One region of the Micromonospora sp. NPDC048905 genome, then DNA from elsewhere that is predicted to be linked to it. Evidence: predicted binding sites of a transcription regulator. Region 1 holds the regulator's gene; each other region holds the start of a gene.
What was found. The regulator HrcA, encoded in region 1, represses chaperone genes, less so after heat shock. The targets are predictions, from matches to a motif close to GGTTNGCACNCTCNNNNNGAGNGTGCNAACC.
Positions count from the first base shown of each region.

Region 2: groL (chaperonin GroEL) is a predicted target of HrcA. The motif match lies at 3,039-3,069, and genes of this name have one in related genera.
Region 3: groES (co-chaperone GroES) is a predicted target of HrcA. The motif match lies at 2,398-2,428, and genes of this name have one in related genera.

Region 1 is NZ_JBEZFV010000019.1:36,254-42,857, reverse strand. Features, by position in the region: gene AB0C01_RS31450 (SDR family NAD(P)-dependent oxidoreductase) at 1-515, shown strand, start outside; gene AB0C01_RS31445 (enoyl-CoA hydratase-related protein) at 620-1,429, opposite strand; gene hemW (radical SAM family heme chaperone HemW) at 1,449-2,672, shown strand; gene AB0C01_RS31435 (DUF4870 domain-containing protein) at 2,739-3,389, opposite strand; gene hrcA (heat-inducible transcriptional repressor HrcA) at 3,556-4,578, shown strand; gene dnaJ (molecular chaperone DnaJ) at 4,654-5,799, shown strand; gene AB0C01_RS31420 (16S rRNA (uracil(1498)-N(3))-methyltransferase) at 5,801-6,535, shown strand.
Region 2 is NZ_JBEZFV010000003.1:269,237-275,840, reverse strand. Features, by position in the region: gene AB0C01_RS09450 (GNAT family N-acetyltransferase) at 1-797, shown strand, start outside; gene AB0C01_RS09445 (hypothetical protein) at 876-1,124, shown strand; gene groL (chaperonin GroEL) at 1,181-2,809, opposite strand; gene AB0C01_RS09435 (cold-shock protein) at 3,285-3,488, opposite strand; gene AB0C01_RS09430 (GNAT family N-acetyltransferase) at 3,771-4,301, shown strand; gene paaN (phenylacetic acid degradation protein PaaN) at 4,481-6,154, opposite strand; gene AB0C01_RS09420 (hypothetical protein) at 6,333-6,604, shown strand, end outside.
Region 3 is NZ_JBEZFV010000003.1:595,368-601,971, reverse strand. Features, by position in the region: gene AB0C01_RS11105 (molybdopterin-dependent oxidoreductase) at 1-113, opposite strand, end outside; gene groL (chaperonin GroEL) at 239-1,879, opposite strand; gene groES (co-chaperone GroES) at 1,950-2,264, opposite strand; gene AB0C01_RS11090 (methyltransferase domain-containing protein) at 2,523-3,719, shown strand; gene ybaK (Cys-tRNA(Pro) deacylase) at 3,730-4,209, shown strand; gene AB0C01_RS11080 (substrate-binding domain-containing protein) at 4,390-5,475, shown strand; gene AB0C01_RS11075 (ATP-binding cassette domain-containing protein) at 5,587-6,405, shown strand; gene AB0C01_RS11070 (ABC transporter permease) at 6,402-6,604, shown strand, end outside.

The sequences.
Region 1 (6,604 bases):
GGCTGGACGTGGTCTACAACAACGCGGCCGCGCTCCGCTTCGGCCCGATGCCGGACTTCTCCGTCGAGGACTGGCGGTACACCATCACCGGCGAACTGGACATTCCGTACTTCGTGTCGAAGTTCGCCTGGCCGCACCTGGTCCAGCGGGGCGGCGGCGTCATCATCAACGCCGCCTCCATGGCCGGCCTGATCGCCGGTCACGTCCCCCCGATGGTGGGTCACACCGCCGCCAACGCCGGCGTCATCGGCCTGACCCGACAGCTCGCGCTCGAAGGCGCGCCGCACGGGATCCGCGCGGTGGCGGTCAGCCCCGGGCCGATCATCAGCCCGGCGAGTGAACGCGACCTGGGTGACAACCAGGCGGCGCGAGACGCGATCACCGGCAAGACGCTGCTCAAGCGGTTCGCCCAACCCGAGGAGGTCGCCGAACTCGTGGTGTTCCTGGCCTCCGACCGGGCGTCGTACATCACCGGGGCGAACTACCCGGTCGACGGCGGCGCGACCGCCTGGTGACCCCACCGGACGAGCCCTTTGCTCTGCTCCAACGGACGCAACACTCAGACGCCCTAAGTGGTGCGCCGGTTGAAGCAGAGCAAAGGGCGCGCGGACAACCATGCCTACCCGGCGTGCTCGCCGGAGCCCTCGTCCAGAGCGGCCACCCATCGAGCCAATCTCTTCTCCCGGAAGGCCGTGACCCCTTCGCGTCCCTCGTCGGACAGGAAGTACCCGGTCGACAGGGCGGACAGCCGGGCCAGCTCGCCACGCAGCTCGGCGGTGCTCGGCCGGCGCAGCAGCTCCTTCGCGCCGGCCAACGCGCCCGGTGCGCCACGCACCAGCGAGTCGCAGTACCGCCGCACCGCGTCGTCCAGGCCGTCCGCCGGCACGCTGGCCGTGACCAGTCCGATCTCGGCGGCCCGCCGGCCGTCAAAGGTGTCTCCGGTCAGATACAGCTCGGCGGCGGCCCGGGCCTGCAGCCGAGGCAGTACGGTCGCCGAGATCACCGCCGGGATCACCCCGATCCGCACCTCGGTGAACGCGAACGTCGCCTCGTCGGCGCAGACCGCCAGGTCGGCGGCGGCGATCAGGCCCAGCCCACCGGCTCGCGCCGGCCCGCCCACCCGGGCCAGCACCGGCTTCGGGCACTCCCAGAGCGCCGCGAGCACGTCGCCCAGCATCCCGGCGGGCACCGTCCCACTGGCGTACGCCGCGGCGGTCTCCTTCAGATCCGCGCCCGAGCAGAAGACCGGGCCGGTGTGGTCCAGCACGATCACCCGGACCGTCTCGTCGGCGACCGCGTCGCCCAGCCCGGCCAGCAACTGGGTCATCAGGGCGGTGGACAGCGCGTTGCGGTTGCGCGGGCTGTCCAGGGTGAGGGTGGTCACCCCACGGGCCGTGGCGACCCGCACGAGGACGTCGGGAGAGGTCATGCCGGGCACACTAGTGGCCATGCCCGGCGTCCTTCCAGATGGTGAGACCGTCCCCGTCGACGGATCGCTGCCCGCCACCGCCACCACGGCGGTCGGCGCGCGCGGCTTCGGCGTCTACGTGCACGTGCCGTTCTGCGCCAGCCGCTGCGGCTACTGCGACTTCAACACCTACACGGCGTCCGAGCTGGGTGGCGGTGCCAGCCGCGAGGGGTACGCCGACACCGTCCTGGCCGAGCTGGCGCTCGCCGCCCGGGTGCTCGGCGACAACCCGCCGCCCCGGGTCGACACCGTCTTCGTAGGCGGCGGCACACCCACCCTGCTCCCCGCCGACGACCTGGCCCGCATCCTCGACGGCATCGACCGCACCTGGGGGCTGGCCGCCGACGTCGAGGTGACCACCGAGGCCAACCCGGAGTCGGTGACCCCGGAATCGTTGAAGCTGCTGCGATCCGCCGGCTACACCCGGATCTCGCTGGGCATGCAGTCCGCCTCCCCGGGGGTGCTGGCGATCCTGGACCGCAGACACAGCGCCGGCCGCGCCACCGCCGCCGCCCTGGAGGCCCGCGACGCCGGATTCGAGCACGTCAACCTGGACCTGATCTACGGGACCCCGGGGGAGCGGCCCGAGGACTTCGCCGCCTCACTGGAGCAGGTCGTGGCCGCCGGAGTGGACCACGTCAGCGCGTACGCCCTGATCGTCGAGGACGGCACCCGGCTCGCGGCCCGGATGCGGCGCGGCGAGCTGGCGTACCCCAGTGACGACGTGGCCGCGGACCGCTACCTGGCCGCGGAGGCCGCGCTCGACGCGGCCGGGCTCTCCTGGTACGAGGTCTCCAACTGGGCGCGCACCGACGACGCCCGGTGCCGGCACAACCTGCTCTACTGGACCGGCGCGGACTGGTGGGGGCTGGGGCCGGGGGCGCACAGCCACGTCGGCGGGGTGCGCTGGTGGAACGTCAAACACCCCACGGCGTACGCCCAGCGGCTGGCTGCGGGCACGTCTCCCGGCCTGGCCCGGGAGGTGCTCACGGCCGACGAGGCGCACATGGAGGACGTGATGCTCCGGCTGCGGCTCGCCAGCGGCCTGCCGCTGGCGGTGCTCGACGCCACCGGGCGGGCCGGCGCCGAGCGGGCGCTGGCCGGCGGCCTGCTGGCCGCCGACGAGTACAAGGCCGGTCGGGCGGTGCTCACCCTGCGCGGGCGGCTGCTCGCCGACGCGGTCGTGCGCGACCTGCTGCCCTGAGCCAGCCCCGCCGCCCCGGACCGGGGCAGCGGGGCACCGACCGGCCGGGGGAGCGGCCGGAGCGGGTCACTTGATGAAGCTGGCCGAGAGCGGGTAGCGGTAGAGCTGGCCCTCGTTGGCCTTGATGCCGGCGATGATGCCGAACACAGCGCCGAGAATGATGGCCGCCCCGACCCCGATGAAGCCGATCAGGATGCAGGACAGCACCCAGCCGACCAGGCCGACGACCGACCAGATGAGCTGGAAGTTCAGCGCCGCCGCGGCGTGCGACCGCACCGTCGGGGACTGGTTTCCCCGGGCCAGCAGCGCCACCAGCGGCGCGATCCAGCCCAGCACCCCGCCGCTGAGGATCATCCCGGCGGCACCGCCGAAGTGCGCGACGAGCGCCCAGGTCTTGTCCTCGTTGCTGGCGAAACCGCCACCGGGGCCGCCGTAGGCGCCGCCGGTCGGATATCCGCCACCGGGCGGCGGGTAACCGCCGGCCGGCGGATAGCCTCCGGGCGGCGGGTAGCCACCAGCCGGGGGGTAGCCGCCCGACGACGGTTGGTCACCGGTGGGCGGCGGATAGCCACCGGCCGGGGGATAGCCGCCCGGGCCAGGCGCCCCGGACAGTGGTGCGGTGGGTGGCTCAGCCGACGGATACGAGCTGGGAGAGGTCGGCTCCGGCGGGTAGTTGCCGGGGTCACCCGCGCCGGGAGGGCGAGGAGGTTCAGTCATGGGTGTCACGGTAGGGGTCCGTGGCAACGCCGCACCAGTGGGCGGCCGTTGATCATCGCGCTGGCGGGTACGCCGACGTAGACTGGCACTCGTTACAGTCGAGTGCCAGGGCGGCCCGACCGGGGCCACGGCGCCGGCGGCCGACGTGCGACAGGAGGTGCGGAGGATGGGTCTCGACGACCGGAAACTCGCTGTGCTCCGCGCGATCGTCGAGGACTACGTCTCCACCCAGGAGCCCGTCGGCAGCAAGGCGCTGGTCGAGCGGCACCAACTCGGGGTCTCCCCGGCCACGGTCCGCAACGACATGGCCGTGCTGGAGGAGGAGGGCTACATCCGGCAGCCGCACACAAGTGCCGGCCGGGTGCCCACCGACCGCGGCTATCGACTCTTCGTCGACCGGTTGTCCCGGGTCAAGCCGCTCAGCCCGGCGGAACGTCGGGCGATCGAGCGCTTCCTGGTCGGCGCGGTCGACCTCGACGACGTGGTGCACCGCACAGTCCGGCTGCTCGCCCAGCTGACCCGGCAGGTGGCCGTCGTGCAGTATCCGAGCCTGGCCCGCTCCTCGGTTCGGCACCTGGAGCTGGTGCCGATCTCCACCACCCGGCTGATGCTCGTCATGATCGCCGACACCGGGCGCGTGGAGCAGCGGCTGGTGGAGTTGCCCGGGCCGGTGCCCGCCGACAACGTCACCGATCTGCGCCGGCTGGTCAACGAGAAGCTCGCCGGCGCGCGGCTGTCCGACACGCCACCGTTGGTGCAGGCGCTCGTCGAGGAGGCGCCGTCCGAGCTGCGTCCGGCGATGACCACGCTCTCCACGGTGCTCCTGGAGACGCTTGTCGAGCGGCACGAGGAACGCATCGCGCTGGCCGGCACCGCCAACCTCACCCGCGGCGGCCTGCTCGACTTCCAGGGTTCGCTACGGCCGATCCTGGAGGCGCTGGAGGAGGAGGTCGTGCTCCTCAAGCTCATCGGTGAGACCGAGCCGAGCACGACCCGGGTGCTGATCGGTGACGAGAACGAGTTCGACAACCTGCGGGCCGCCTCGGTGGTCAGCACCGGGTACGGCCCGGGCGCCACGATCGTCGGCGGCCTCGGGGTGCTGGGTCCCACCCGGATGGACTACCCCGGCAATATCGCCACGGTGCGCGCCGTGGCACGCTACGTGGGCGAGTTGCTGGCCCAGAACTGATTGGTCAGGGCCGATGCGGCCGGCTGCGGCCGCCGACCGGCACAACGCGAGACGAACATGAGGACACGGAACGCAGTGGCCAGGGACTACTACGGCATTCTCGGTGTGAGCCGGGAAGCCTCCGATGACGAGATCAAGCGCGCCTACCGCAAGTTGGCGCGCCAGTTCCACCCGGACGTCAATCCGGACCCGGAGGCTCAGGAGAAGTTCAAGGACATCAACGCCGCGTACGAGGTCCTCTCGGACGACCGGAAGCGGCAGATCGTCGACCTGGGTGGCGACCCGCTCGCCCCGGGCGGCGGTGGCGCCGGCGGCCCGGGTGGCCCCGGTGGTGCCGGTCCGTTCGTCGGTTTCCAGGACATCATGGACGCGTTCTTCGGTGGCGCGGCCGGTGGGGCGCGCGGTCCCCGTCCCCGGACCCGCCCGGGTGCCGACGCGATCCTGCGCCTCGAACTGGACCTGCACGAGACGGCGTTCGGCGTCGAGGCCCCGATCACCGTCGACACCGCTGTGCTCTGCACCACCTGCTCCGGCGCCGGCACGGCCGCCGGCACCCACCTGGCGACCTGTGAGGCGTGCGCCGGCCGGGGTGAGGTGCAGTCGGTGCAGCGCACCTTCCTCGGCCAGGTGGTCTCCGCCCGGCCGTGCACGGTGTGCCAGGGCTACGGCACCACCATCCCGCACCCCTGCCCCACCTGCGCCGGCGACGGCCGGGTGCGCACCCGTCGTTCGCTGACCGTCAAGATCCCGGCCGGTGTCGAGGACGGCATGCGGATCCGGCTGGCCCAGCAGGGCGAGGTCGGCCCGGGCGGCGGCACCGCCGGTGACCTCTACGTGGAGATCCACGAGCGTCCGCACGACGTCTACTCCCGCAAGGGCGACGACCTGCACTGCCGGGTCACCGTGCCGATGACCGCTGCGGCGCTCGGCACCCGCCTGACCATCAAGACGCTGGACAGCGAGGAGACGGTCGACGTCAAGGCCGGCACCCAACCGGCCAGCACGCTGCGACTGCGCGCCCGGGGCGTGCCACATCTGCGCGGCACCGGCCGAGGCGACCTCTACGTGCACCTCGACGTGCGAACCCCGACCAAGCTCGACCCCGACCAGGAGAAGATGCTGCGCGACTTCGCCAAGACCCGTGGTGAGGAGGTCGCCGAGTTATCCAAGCAGGGCGGCTTCTTCTCGCGGATGCGCGACGCGTTCAACGGGCACGCCTGAGGTGTCCGCGCCGCTGTTCCTGGTCGAGGCGCTGCCCACCGGTGACGCGTTGACCCTGGACGGCCCGGAGGGGCACCACGCCGCCACCGTGCAGCGGCTGCGGGTCGGCGAGGAACTGCTGCTCGCCGACGGTCGGGGCGGCACGGCCGCCGCCGTGGTCACCGCCGTCGGCCGGGGCAGCCTGGAGGTCGCCATCACCTCCCGGGGGTACGCGGACGCGCCGGTCCCCCGGATCGTGGTGGTGCAGGGCATCGCCAAGGGCGACCGGGGTGAGCTGGCGGTGCAGGCGATGACCGAGGTCGGGGTGGACGAGATCGTGCCCTGGGCGGCGTCCCGCTCGGTCACCCAGTGGCGCGGCGACCGGGGCGTACGGGCGCGGGAGAAGTGGGTGGCCACCGCTCGGGAGGCCGCCAAGCAGGCCCGCCGGCCGTGGTTGCCCGTGGTGGCCGGCGCGCCCGACGAGTCCACCGCCACCGTCGCCCGCCGGATCGCCGGTGCTGCCGCCGGGTTCGTGCTGCACGAGGAGGCCGAGGAGCGGCTCAGCACCGCCGAGCTGCCGCCCAGCGGTGAGATCGTCCTGGTCGTCGGCCCCGAGGGTGGCATCGCTCCGGCCGAGCTGACGGCCCTCCGGGAGGCGGGCGGGCGAGTCGTGCGGCTCGGCCCGGCCGTGCTGCGTACCTCGACGGCCGGCGTGGCGGCGCTCAGCGTGCTGGCCACCCGCCTCGGTCGCTGGTAACCCGCTCCTGCGGTCGCGCCGGCCTGCTTGTGACGGTCAGTGCCGGCCACCCCCAGGTCGGCGGTCATG
Region 2 (6,604 bases), on a different contig from region 1:
CCGCCGACCGTTCGGTGGTGGGGCTGGGCGCGTACCGGGGTGTGGACCTGGTCGGGGTGCTGCTCTGCTCGGTGTCGGCGATCGAGCCGGGTGTCGGGCACGTGGACCTGGTCGCGGTCCTGCCCGAGCACCGCCGCCGGGGCGTCGGTCGGGCGCTGCTGCGGTCGGCCGAGCAGGCGCTGGCCGAGCGCGGAGCGACCGAGGTGTTGCTGGCCGGCAACCCGCCGTACTACGCGTGGCCCGGCATCGACGTCCGCTACACGCCTGCGGTCTGCGCCGCCCTCGCGCTCGGCTACCAGCAGGACCGGACCGCCTGGAACATGACCGCGGACCTGTCGTACGACGGGTCGCCGGCCCTGCGGTCCACCGAGGCGGCGGAGCGGCGGCTGGCCGGTCAGGGCGTCACCGTACGTCGGGCGGAGCCGGCGGACCTGCCGGCGTTGACCGCGTTCGCCAGGTCCACCTTCGGCGGTACGTGGGACGGTGAGCTGGTCGGGTCGGTGGGGCGCGACGGCGCCGGCTGTCACCTGGCGGAGCGGGACGGCGAGGTGCTCGGCTTCGCCGCGTACGGGTCGTCCCGGCCGAGCTGGTTCGGGCCGATGGGCACCGCGCCGGCAGCCGAGGGGTCGGGCATCGGCGGGGTGCTGCTGCGGCGGTGCCTGCGGGATCAGCAGGCGGCGGGGCTGACCCGGGCGGAGATCGGCTGGGTGGGGCCGGTGCCGTTCTACTCGGGCAGCGCGGGTGCCCGGATCGAACGGGTCTTCTTCCTGTACCGGCGAACCCTGCCGGTGGCGTAACCGGGGCAAAAGGGGCATTGCCTCATTCGCCCGCGTCGGCCATCGACGCCCCCTACCGTTTTGGTAGAGGAGGCAGCCATGACCACGGATGACGACCAGACCGAGGACGGCCCGCCGATCACCTGGAAACCGGTAGGCGAACTCCCCGGTCACGTGCCGTTCGACCGGCTCGACTACGGCGACGCCGAGCAACTGGCCGAGATGACCACCGACGGCGAGTCGGCGGTCGTCGAGGAGCCACGGGAGATGGTGGACGCGCCGATCAAACTGCTTCCGCCGTACAACCGGGCACAGAAGCGGCGCAATCAGCGCCCACTGCCGACCTGACGACGAACGGGGCGGACCGCGTCAGCGGCCCGCCCCGTTCGGTGTCGGAACTGGACTCAGAAGTCCATGTCCCCGCCACCCGGGCCAGCCGGGGCAGCCGGGGTCTTCTCCGGCTTGTCCGCGACAACGGCCTCGGTGGTGAGGAAGAGCGCCGCGATGGACGCGGCGTTCTGCAGCGCCGAGCGCGTCACCTTGGCCGGGTCGATGATGCCCGCGGCCAGCAGGTCGACGTACTCGCCGTTGGCGGCGTTGAGGCCGTGACCCGCTTCGAGGTTACGGACCTTCTCCACCACGACGCCGCCCTCAAGGCCGGCGTTGACGGCGATCTGCCGCAGCGGGGCGTCCAGCGCCACCTTGACTATGTTCGCACCGGTGGCCTCGTCGCCGACCAGGTCGAGCTTGTCGAAGGCGGTCTTGCCGGCCTGCACCAGCGCGACGCCACCACCCGGGACGATGCCCTCCTCGACGGCGGCCTTCGCGTTGCGAACGGCGTCCTCGATGCGGTGCTTGCGCTCCTTGAGCTCGACCTCGGTGGCCGCGCCGACCTTGATGACCGCAACGCCGCCGGCCAGCTTGGCCAGCCGCTCCTGCAGCTTCTCCCGGTCGTAGTCGGAGTCGCTCTTGTCGATCTCGGCCCGGATCTGGTTGACCCGGCCCTGGATCTGCTCGGCGTCACCGGCACCGTCGACGATGGTGGTCTCGTCCTTGGTCACCACGACCTTGCGGGCGCGGCCCAGCATGTCGAGGCTGGCGGCGTCGAGCTTGAGGCCGACCTCCTCGCTGATGACCTGGCCACCGGCGAGGATGGCGATGTCGGTCAGCATGGCCTTGCGGCGGTCACCGAAGCCCGGCGCCTTGACGGCGACCGACTTGAAGGTGCCACGGACCTTGTTGACCACCAGGGTGGCGAGGGCCTCGCCCTCCAGGTCCTCGGCGATGATCAGCAGCGGCTTGCCCGACTGCATGACCTTCTCCAGGATCGGGAGCAGGTCCTTCACCGACGAGATCTTGCTGTTGGCGATCAGGATGTACGGGTCGTCGAAGACGGCCTCCATACGCTCCGGGTCGGTCATGAAGTAGGCCGAGATGTAGCCCTTGTCGAAGCGCATACCCTCGGTGAGCTCCAGCTCCAGCTCCAGCCCGAAGGTGTTGCTCTCCTCGACGGTGATGACGCCTTCCTTGCCGACCTTGTCCATCGCCTCGGCGATGATCTCGCCGACGGTGCTGTCGCCAGCGGAGATGGAGGCGGTGGAGGCGATCTGCTCCTTGGTCTCGACGTCCTTGGCGAGCTTGGACAGCTCCTCCGAGACGCTCGCGACGGCGGCCTCGATGCCCCGCTTCAGGGCCATCGGGTTGGCGCCAGCGGCCACGTTGCGCAGGCCCTCGCGAACCAGGGCCTGGGCCAGGACGGTCGCCGTCGTCGTGCCGTCACCGGCAACGTCGTCGGTCTTCTTGGCGACCTCCTTGACCAGCTCAGCGCCGATCTTCTCGTACGGGTCCTCGAGCTCGATCTCCTTGGCGATGCTCACACCATCGTTGGTGATGGTGGGGGCACCCCACTTCTTCTCGAGCACGACGTTGCGGCCCTTCGGGCCGAGGGTCACCTTTACGGCGTCGGCGAGCTGGTTCATGCCCCGCTCGAGGCCGCGGCGCGCCTCTTCGTCGAAAGCGATCATCTTGGCCATACGGCGTTGTCCTCCTGGACACTCACGGGCCACCCGAGTTGTGTGCCCCGGATGGGCCGCCTGGTGTACGCACCTTGGGACGTCGCCACCTGGCGACGACGACGTCCTTCGGCCGGGCCGGATAGCCCGCGACGACCGGCCATGTGTCGCCCCGGCGTCTCCACGCCGGTGCAACCTGGCCCCACCGTCCCGACCGCTGGCACTCGCGGTATGCGAGTGCCAATGACTTGTTTAGCACTCTCCCCTGGCGAGTGCAAGCACGATGGGGCCGCTCAGCCGAGTTCCGCGGCCAGTCCGGCAGTGTTCACCGGCGCCTCATGGGCGCGCCGCTCGACGTACGTCACCAGCAGACCGATCAACTGGGCAAGGTGGGCCGGCAGGCAGGTACGGCGGTGACCCCGATCACCGCCACCGCCCCGACCGCGGTGCGCCCGCGTCGCGGCCCAGACGCGCGGGGCCGATCGAGGAGGGAAACTCAGGCGATGACGCGTACGTGTTCGGCCTGCGGGCCCTTCTGGCCCTGGGCGATCTCGAACTCCACCCGCTGGCCGTCGTCCAGCGCCTTGTAGCCGTCCATCTCGATCGCGGAGAAGTGAACGAAGACGTCCTGACCGCCGTCGACGGCAATGAAGCCATAGCCCTTTTCGGCGTTGAACCACTTCACGGAGCCCTGTGCCACGGTGCACTTCCCTCACTATGCGCGGTGTTGCCTGACCTGGCGCACGGCACGGCCGGACGCCGACCGGCCACCACCTCAGCGATCGATGGCGACCATTGAAAAAGGTGACCGAAATCGCACGCTACACGAGGAGTCAGCGCCGCGCACGGCCACAAATCGGGCATGCTCTGGGGCGCTCCGATTGCGCTGGTCGGTCGGGTTTCGGGCCACCGGATCCAGGGCGGCGACTGCCGTACACAGCTCGGCCGTGACGGCCACCGACGCTGTGATAGGCATGCGGGCATGACCACCGACACGGGCGCGACCGCCCTCCGGCGGGCGGAGATCCGCCGGGTCCGGCCGGAGGACGCCGCCCGGATGCGGGCACTGCGTCTGGAGATGCTCGCCGACGCACCGTTGGCCTTCCTGGAGACCCTGGCGGACGCGGCGGCCCGGCCGCACACTGAGTTCGCCGCCCGGGTCGCGTACACCGCGACCGGCCCCGGCAACGCGCAGTTCATCGCCGACCCGGGTGGCCGGCTCGTCGGACACGCCGGTGGCACGGTCTCCCCGGGCGAACCCGGGCTCACCGTGATCTACGCGGTCTACGTCACGCCGGCCTGGCGGGGGCACGGGCTGCTCGGTGAGCTGATCGACGGGGTGGCCGCCTGGTCACGCGCCTGCGGCCGAGGGGAGTTGCTGCTGGAGGTGGTGGTCGGCAACGACCGCGCCTACCGCGCCTACCAACGGCTGGGCTTCAAAGACACCGGGGTACGCGTCCCCCACCCCACCATCCCCGCACTGACCGAACTACAAATGCGCCGCCCCGCCTAACCCCGAAAACCGGAAACCCATCCCACGGCAAAACCCCGGTGCTGCTGCCCCAAAGCCGGCAGCGCCTGAGGACAGCCTGCCCACAACAGGTTTCCGGGGGGAGCCCGCCCGCGGAAGGATCAAGCCTGACCGCCTGGAGCGGGTGGGCTCCCCCCGGAAACCCCAACCGCAACTAAAAATCAGACGTGACGCCGCGACTGCACGATCCGGAACCGGTTGGCCACGTACGCCCCGTCGGTCAGCGCGGCGTTGGCCGCCGCGTTGGCGCCACTGCCGTGGAAGTCGGAGAACGCCGCCGACTGGTTCACGAAGACCCCGCCGGTCAGGTTGCAGGACAGGTGCACCCCGACCTCGACCGCGACCGCCTCGGTGGCGTCCAGCACGGCCTCGTCGGTGGAGTAGACCCCCGCGGTGAGCGCGCCCTTCTCGCCGACCGTGCGGCACAGCAGCTCCAGGCTGTGCGCGGTGGAGTCGGTCGCGATGGCGAACGAGATCGGCCCGAACCACTCCCGGCCGTACGTCTCCGCGTCGTCCGGGGTCAGCTTCACGATCGTCGGGGTACGCACCACCGCGTCGGCGTACGACGGGTGGGCCACGGCCCGTGACTCCAGCACCGGCTCGCCCACCTTGGTGACCTCGGCCAGCCGCTCCAGCACCCCGTCGTTGACGATGGCGCCGGTCAGCTCGACGCCCCGGGCCGGGTCGGCGGTGAGCTTGCCGACGGCGGCGGCGATCCCGCCGGCCACCTCGTCGAAGCTCTTGTGCCCCTGGTCGGTCTCGATGCCGCCGGCCGGGATGAGGATGTTCTGCGAGGTGGTGCACATCTGACCGCTGTAGAGGGTCAGCGTGAAGCCCAGGTTGCGGCACATGCCGGCGAAGTCGTCGGTGGAGTCGATGACGACCGTGTTGAGGCCGGCCTTCTCGGTGTAGACCGACGCCTGCCGGGCGTGCGTCTCCAGCCAGTCGCCGTACTCGGTGGAGCCGGTGAAGTCGACGATCTTCACGGCGCGGTGCAGGGCCAGGTCGCTGGCGAGCTTCTCACCGGGCGCCTCGGCCGCCAGCATGATCAGGTTCGGGTCGAACCCGGCCTCGGCCAGCACCTCCCGGGCGTACTTCACGGTGATGGCCAGCGGCAGCACCGCGCGCGGGTGCGGCTTGACGAGCACCGGGTTGCCGGTGACCAGCGAGGCGAACAGCCCCGGGTACGAGTTCCAGGTCGGGAAGGTGTTGCAGCCGATCACCAGCGCCACCCCACGCGGCACCACGTGGAACGTCTTGGTCATCCGCAGCGGGTCGCCCTTGCCGGCGGCCTTCTCCCAGCCGGCCGTGCCCGGGTGCCTGGTCATCTCGGCGTACGCGTACGCCAGCGCCTCCAGCGCCCGGTCCAGCGCGTGCGCGCCGCCGGCCTGGAAGGCCATCACGAACGCCTGCCCGCTGGTGAACTGCACCGCGTTGGCCAGCTCGAAGATGTGCTTGTGCAGCCGGTCGAGGATCTCCAGGCAGACCCCCACGCGGGCCTGCGGGCCGGCGTCGCGCCAGGCCGGCAGCGCGGCGGAGGCGGCGTCGATCAGCTCGCCGGGGCCGGCGTGCGGGTAACGCACCGCCAACTCCACCCCGAACGGGCTCGTCTCGGTGGCGACCCGAGCGCCGGTGCCCGGCTGGTCGAGCGGGAAGTCACCACCGAGGTACGCCTCGAAGGCGGCCTTGCCGTCGGCGGCGGCGGTCTCGCCGTACACCCGGGGGCTGGGAGATTCGGGATAGGCGGACCAGTAGCCCCGCTCCGTGATCGCGGTCAGCGCACGGTTGAGGGTGTCGGCGTGCCTGTCGTACAGGGGCTGCGGGGTCTCCGTCATGCCCGCCATCATGCCGCAGTCCGGTCCGCGAGCAGTAGCGCGAATGCCCGACAGCGACTCATGCCGCAGTCCGGTCCGCGAGCAGTAGCGCCAATGCCCGACAGCACCGGGGTTGCCCGGGCCGGCAGCGGGTAACCGCGGGCCTCCAGCCAGGAAGCCGGCCAGGAAAGGGCGGCAGGTGAGGATCACCGAGATCCGGGTGCACGGGGTCGCCAACAAGGGGCCGGAGGCGATCCTCGACCGCCCGATCGTCACGCGGGTCGCGGGAGACGACAACGCCGGCTTCTACCGGCCGCGGCCCGGCTACGGTCCCCAGTCGGATCGCGACGGGGTGGCGGTTGAGGCGTACCGCTGGAGCCGGCTGACCGGCGGCACGGCGACCCGGACGTTCTCCCTGGTCCTCCTCCTGCCGTTCATGCTCAGCAACATCGCGGTGTGGATGCTGCCGGT
Region 3 (6,604 bases), on a different contig from region 1:
AGGGGCGCCGACCGGGGGCCGGTCAGCACTGCCACCGGTTCGGCGATTCCGATCGCGACGGCGGCGGCGGTTACTCCGGCCAGCGCGGCGTAACGCCGCGACGTGGTGCTCATCGGCCCAGTGTGCGTGATCATCCGGCCCGGTAGCCAGCAACGTCAGCGTTCGGTAATGACCTGAGCAGACGAACGGGGCGCACCGCCGTACGACGGTGCGCCCCGCGACAGGTGTCGCTACCGGGTCAGAAGCCCGGGCCGTGCTGGTGGCCGTGACCGTGGCCGTGGCCGCCGCCGGCGGCCGGCTCGGCCTGCTCCGGCTTCTCCACCACGAGGCTCTCCGTGGTGAGCAGCAGACCGGCGATCGAGGCGGCGTTGGTGACCGCGTTGCGGGTCACCTTCACCGGGTCGATGATGCCGGCCTTGACCAGGTCGACGTACTCGCCCTTGGCGGCGTCGAGGCCGTTGCCCCAGTCCAGGTCGGCGACCTTCTGCGTCACGACGTAACCGTCGTGACCGGCGTTCTGGGCGATCCAGCGCAGCGGCTCGACGAGCGCCTTGCGCACGACCGAGACACCGACCTTCTCGTCACCGGTGAAGCCCAGGTCGTCGTCGAGGACCGAGCGGATCTGCACCAGGGCGGCGCCGCCGCCGGGCACGGTGCCCTCCTCGACCGCAGCCTTGGTCGCCGCGATGGCGTCCTCGATGCGGTGCTTGCGCTCCTTCATCTCGACCTCGGTGGCGGCGCCAGCCTTGATGACGGCGATGCCACCGGAGAGCTTGGCCAGCCGCTCGGCCAGCTTCTCCCGGTCCCAGTCGGAGTCGGAGGCCTCGATCTCCTTGCGGATCTGGGAGACCCGGTCGGCGACGTCGGCCTTCTGGCCACCGCCGTCGACGATCGTGGTGTTCTCCTTGTCGACCACGACGCGCCGGGCGGTGCCGAGCACCTCCAGGCCGACCTGGTCGATCTTGTAGCCCAGCTCCGGGGCGACCAGCTCGGCGCCCGTGGAGATCGCGATGTCCTGGAGCATCGCCTTGCGCCGGTCACCGAAGCCCGGGGCCTTGACCGCGCAGACCTTGAGGGTCTTGCGCAGCGAGTTGACCACCAGGGTGGAGAGCGCCTGGCCGTCCACGTCCTCGGCGATGATCAGCAGGGGCTTGCTGTTCTGCAGGACCTTCTCCAGCAGCGGCAGAAGCTCCTCGATCGCCGAGATCTTCTGGGTGGTGACCAGGATGTACGCGTCCTCGAGGACGGACTCCTGGCTCTCCAGGTCGGTGACGAAGTTCGGCGAGATGAAGCCCTTGTCGAACTGGAGACCCTCGGTCACGTCCAGCTCGGTGGTGAGCATGGAGCCTTCCTCGACGGTGATGACACCGTCGCGGCCGACCCGCTCCATCGCCTCGGCGATCAGGTCGCCGATCGTGGCGTCCTGCGCGGAGATCGTCGCCACGTTCGCGATCGACTCCTTGCTGGTGACCTCTGCGGCACGGCCGAGCAGCGCCTCGGAGACCTTGGTGGCCGCCGCGTCGATGCCCCGCTTGAGGCCGGCCGGGTTGGTGCCGGCGGTCACGTTGCGCAGACCCTCGCGAACCATCGCCTGGGCGAGCACGGTCGCGGTGGTGGTGCCGTCACCGGCGACGTCGTTGGTCTTGGTCGCCACCTCCTTGACGAGCTGCGCGCCAAGGTTCTCGTACGGGTTGGTGAGCTCGATCTCCTTGGCGATGGTCACACCATCGTTGGTGATCGTCGGCGCACCGAATTTCTTGTCCAGGACGACGTTGCGCCCGCGCGGGCCGAGGGTGACCTTGACCGCGTCCGCGAGGGCGTTGACACCGTGCTCCAGCAGGTGCCGGGCGTCGTCCGAGAAGCTCAGGATCTTCGCCATAAATGTCCCTTCGAAGCGCCATTGCCCCGGCCCGGCGAGCCGGACCGGGGCAGTGGCACTGATCGGTTGCTTACTTCTCGATGACCGCGAGGACGTCGCGGGCGGAGAGCACCAGGTACTCCTCGCCGGCGTACTTGACCTCGGTGCCGCCGTACTTCGAGTAGAGGACGGTGTCGCCGACCTGCACGTCAACCGGAACCCGGTTGCCGTTGTCGTCGACGCGCCCCGGACCCACAGCGAGGACAGTGCCCTCCTGCGGCTTCTCCTTGGCGGTGTCGGGGATCACGATGCCCGACGCCGTGGTGGTCTCAGCCTCGTTCGCCTGGACCACGATGCGGTCCTCGAGCGGCTTGATCGCAACCTTGGTCGCGGTAGTCACGGGCATACCCTCCTGGGGTACTGGTTTCGTTGCTGGTCGGCGGGGCCAACCAGCGTCAATCTGCCTCATGCCACCGGGCGGGGCCGTCGTCGCGGGTGCCGGTCCGCCTGGCGTGCGCACCCGGGTCGTGAGACCCGGAAGCTGGCACCCTCAGGGTGAGAGTGCTAATCGCAGGTTATTCCGTGGCTAGCACTCCGTCAAGGAGAGTGCCAGCGAGTCGCGCCCCGCCAGCCCGATTTCCGGGTCCACCCGGACAATGACGGGGTGGATCTCGATCAGCTGGCGGCGCTGCGTACCCCCGAGGGGTCGGCCGCGCTCACGGCGGCGGCCGGGCTGGCCGGCGGTGATCCGCTGGCCGCGGCGTCGGCCCTGCGCGCGGCCGGGGTGCCGCCGACGCTGGCCGCGGCGGCGCTCACCCAGGCCGAGCTGCGTCACCGGGCGGTCGGCAAGTTCGGTCCGGACGCCGCCGGGATGTTCCTCACCCGCCCCGGGCTGGAGCAGGCCACCCGCCGGGTGGTCGCCGATCGCCGGGCCGCACGGCTGCACGCGGCCGGCGTCCGCACCCTGGCCGACCTGGGCTGCGGCCTCGGCGCGGACGCGCTGGCCGCCGCCCGCGCCGGCATCCGGGTGTACGGCGTGGAGGCCGACCCGGTGACCGCCGCGATGGCCGCCGCCAACGCCGCGGCGGCCGGGCTGGATGACCTGTTCACCGTCGAGTGCGGTGACGCCACCGCGTTCGACGTCTCCCGCGTCGACGGGGTCTTCTGCGACCCGGCCCGCCGCACCAGCGGCACCGGACGACGGATCTTCGACCCGCGCGCCTACTCGCCACCCTGGGATTTCGTGACCGGGCTGGCCGAGCGGGTGCCGCGCACCGTGGTCAAGGTGGCGCCGGGGCTGGACCACGCGCTCATCCCGGCCGGGGCGGAGGCGGAGTGGGTCGGCGTGGACGGCGACCTGGTCGAGGCCGCGCTCTGGTGCGGTGAGCTGGCGGAGGTGCCCCGCCGCGCCACGCTCTACCGGCAGCAGGGCGTCGAGGCTCGCCGCCACCAGCTGACCGGCTCGGGTGCCGACGAGGCGCCGGTCGGGCCGCCCCGGCGCTTCCTGTACGACCCGGACCCGGCGGTGGTCCGCGCGCACCTCGTCGCCGAACTGGCCGGCGAACTGGATGCCACCCTCGGCGACCCGAGCATCGCCTACCTCTACGCCGACCGCCCGACCCGCACCCCGTACGCGCGCTGCCTGGAGATCACCGACGTGCTGCCGTTCTCGCTCAAGCGGCTGCGGGCACTGCTACGCGAGCGCCGGGTGGGTCGGGTGGAGATCCTCAAGCGGGGTTCGGCGCTCACCCCGGAGCAACTCCGGCGGGATCTGCGGCTGACCGGCGACGTCGCGGCGAGCCTGGTACTCACCCGGGTCGCCGGGGCGCCGACCGTGCTGATCGGTCGGCCGGTGGACTAGCGTCGCCGGTGTGGCAGGACAGGGCACGCCGGCGACGGCACTGTTGGTCAGGCGCGGGGTCGCGCATCGCACGCACCCGTACCGGGTGTCGCCGGACGCCCCCAACTACGGTGCGCTGGTGGCGGCGGCGCTGGGCGTGGCACCGGAGCGGGTCTTCAAGTCGTTGGTGACCGAGGTCGACGGCGCGCTCACCGTGGCGGTCGTACCGGTCACCGGCGAGTTGGATCTGAAGGCGCTCGCGGCGGCGGTCGGTGGCAAGCGGGCGGCGCTTGCCGACCGGGCGGTCGCCGAGCGGGCCACCGGCTACGTACGCGGTGGGATCAGTCCGCTCGGGCAGCGCAAGCGACTGCCCACCGTGCTCGACGAATCCGCGTTGGACCTTCCGACGATCTACGTCTCGGCTGGTCGGCGCGGCCTGCAACTCGAACTGGCCGCGCCGGATCTGGTGGCGCTCACCGACGCCCGCACCGCGCCGTTGCAGACCCGCTGACGACTCTCGTTACGTCGACTCCACCGTGGGATACCCGTGGAGTAACAGTCGCGTTGCTGAATTGTTATCGCTGCCAACAAACTGGGTACCTGCGCGGTCTTGTGGAGGCGGTGTGACGCGCAATACGTTGCCGGACACAACAAAAACAACACCTCCCCCACCCCCGAAAGGACCCTGCACATGCGTAAGGGGATCCTCACCATCGCCGCCGTGGGCCTGCTCACGACCGGCGGCTTGACCGCCTGTGGCGACGACTCCGGCGACAAGGCCGCCTCCGCAAAGACTCCCAAGATCGGCGTGATCCTCCCGGACAGCAAGTCCTCGCCACGGTGGGAGACTGCGGACCGTCGATTCCTGGAAGAGGCGTTCAAGACCGCCGGCGTCCAGTACGACATTCAAAACGCCCAGAACGACAAGGCCGCCTTCCAGACCATCGCCGACCAGATGATCACCAGTGGCGTCACCGCCCTCATGATCGTCAACCTGGACTCCGGCACCGGCAAGGCCGTGCTCGACAAGGCCAAGTCGCAGGGCGTCGCCACCATCGACTACGACCGGCTCACCCTCGGCGGCTCCGCCCAGTACTACGTCAGCTTCGACAACGAGACCGTCGGCAAGCTCCAGGGCGAGGGCCTGGCGAAGTGCCTGACCGACAAGGGTGCCAAGAACCCGGTCGTGGCGTACCTGAACGGCTCCCCCACCGACAACAACGCCACCCTGTTCAAGGCCGGCTACGACTCGGTGCTCAAGCCGAAGTTCGACTCGAAGGAATACACCAAGGGCCCGGACGACGCCGTGCCGGGCTGGGACGGCCCCACCGCCGCGACCATCTTCGAGCAGCAGCTCACCGCGACCAAGGGCAAGATCGACGGCGTGCTGGCCGCCAACGACACTCTCGGCAACGCCGCCATCTCGATCCTGAAGAAGAACAAGATCAACGGCAAGGTGCCGGTGACCGGCCAGGACGCCAGCGTCGAGGGCCTGCAGAACATCCTCGCCGGTGACCAGTGCATGACCGTCTACAAGGCCGTCCGGGAAGAGGCCAAGGCCGCCGCGGACCTGGCCATCGCACTGGCCAAGGGCGAGAAGAAGGACACCGGCCAGTCGGTGAAGGACGGTGACCGGGACGTCCCCTCGGTGCTGCTCACCCCGAAGGCCATCTACAAGGACAACGTCAAGGACGTCGTCGCCGACGGCTACGTGACCAAGGAGCAGCTCTGCACCGGGACGTACGCCGCGCTCTGCGCCGACGCCGGCATCAGCTGACGGACGCCGCAGTACCCGCCGGGACGACAATCGCCGCCCGGCACGGGAGCACCCTCCCGTGCCGGGCGGCGCCCGCCGGACGGGCCCCGACCCTCCCCTAAGGAGACCCCCGTGTCCGCGACCCCCCTGCTGGAACTCCGCGGGATCGACAAGAGCTTCGGTCCCGTCCAGGTGCTCCGCGACGTCGCCCTGACCGTCCACCCGGGTGAAGTGACAGCTCTGGTCGGCGACAACGGCGCCGGCAAGTCAACCCTGGTGAAGTGCATCAGCGGCATCCACCCCACCGACGCCGGTGAGTTCCTGTTCAACGGTGAACCGGTGCACATCGGCAGCCCCCGCGACGCCGCCACGCTCGGCATCGAGGTCGTCTACCAGGACCTCGCGCTCTGCGACAACCTGGACATCGTGCAGAACATGTTCCTCGGCCGCGAGCGGCGCAGCGGCATCGTCCTGGACGAGCCGACGATGGAACAGCTCGCCGCCGAAACCCTGGCCGGGCTCTCCATCCGCACCGTCACCTCACTGCGCCAGCACGTGTCGAGCCTCTCCGGCGGCCAGCGCCAGACCGTGGCCATCGCCAAGGCGGTGCTGTGGAACAGCAAGCTGGTCATCCTGGACGAGCCGACCGCCGCACTGGGCGTGGCACAGACCGCCCAGGTGCTCGAACTGGTCCGCCGCCTCGCCGACAACGGCCTGGCCGTGGTGCTCATCTCGCACAACATGAACGACGTCTTCGCCGTCTCCGACCGGATCGCCGCGCTGTACCTCGGCCAGATGGTCGCCCAGGTGAAGACCACCGACATCACGCATGCCCAGGTGGTCGAGCTGATCACCGCCGGGCGCTCGGGCGGGCTCGGCCTCGCCACCGACCCGGGCAGCAACGGCGACGGCCCGCAGCCGGCCGACTCGATCTCAGGAGGCGCCCGATGACCACCACCGCCGTGCGGAAGGACGGCCCCGCGGCCGTCACACCGCCGCCGACCGTCGGGGGCCACGTCCGCAACTACCTGAGTCGGGTACGCGGTGGCGACGTCGGCGCACTACCGGCCGTGCTCGGCCTGATCGTGCTCTGCACCGTCTTCGCGATCATGCGGCCGTCGTCGTTCCTGTCGGCCGGCAACTTCGCCAA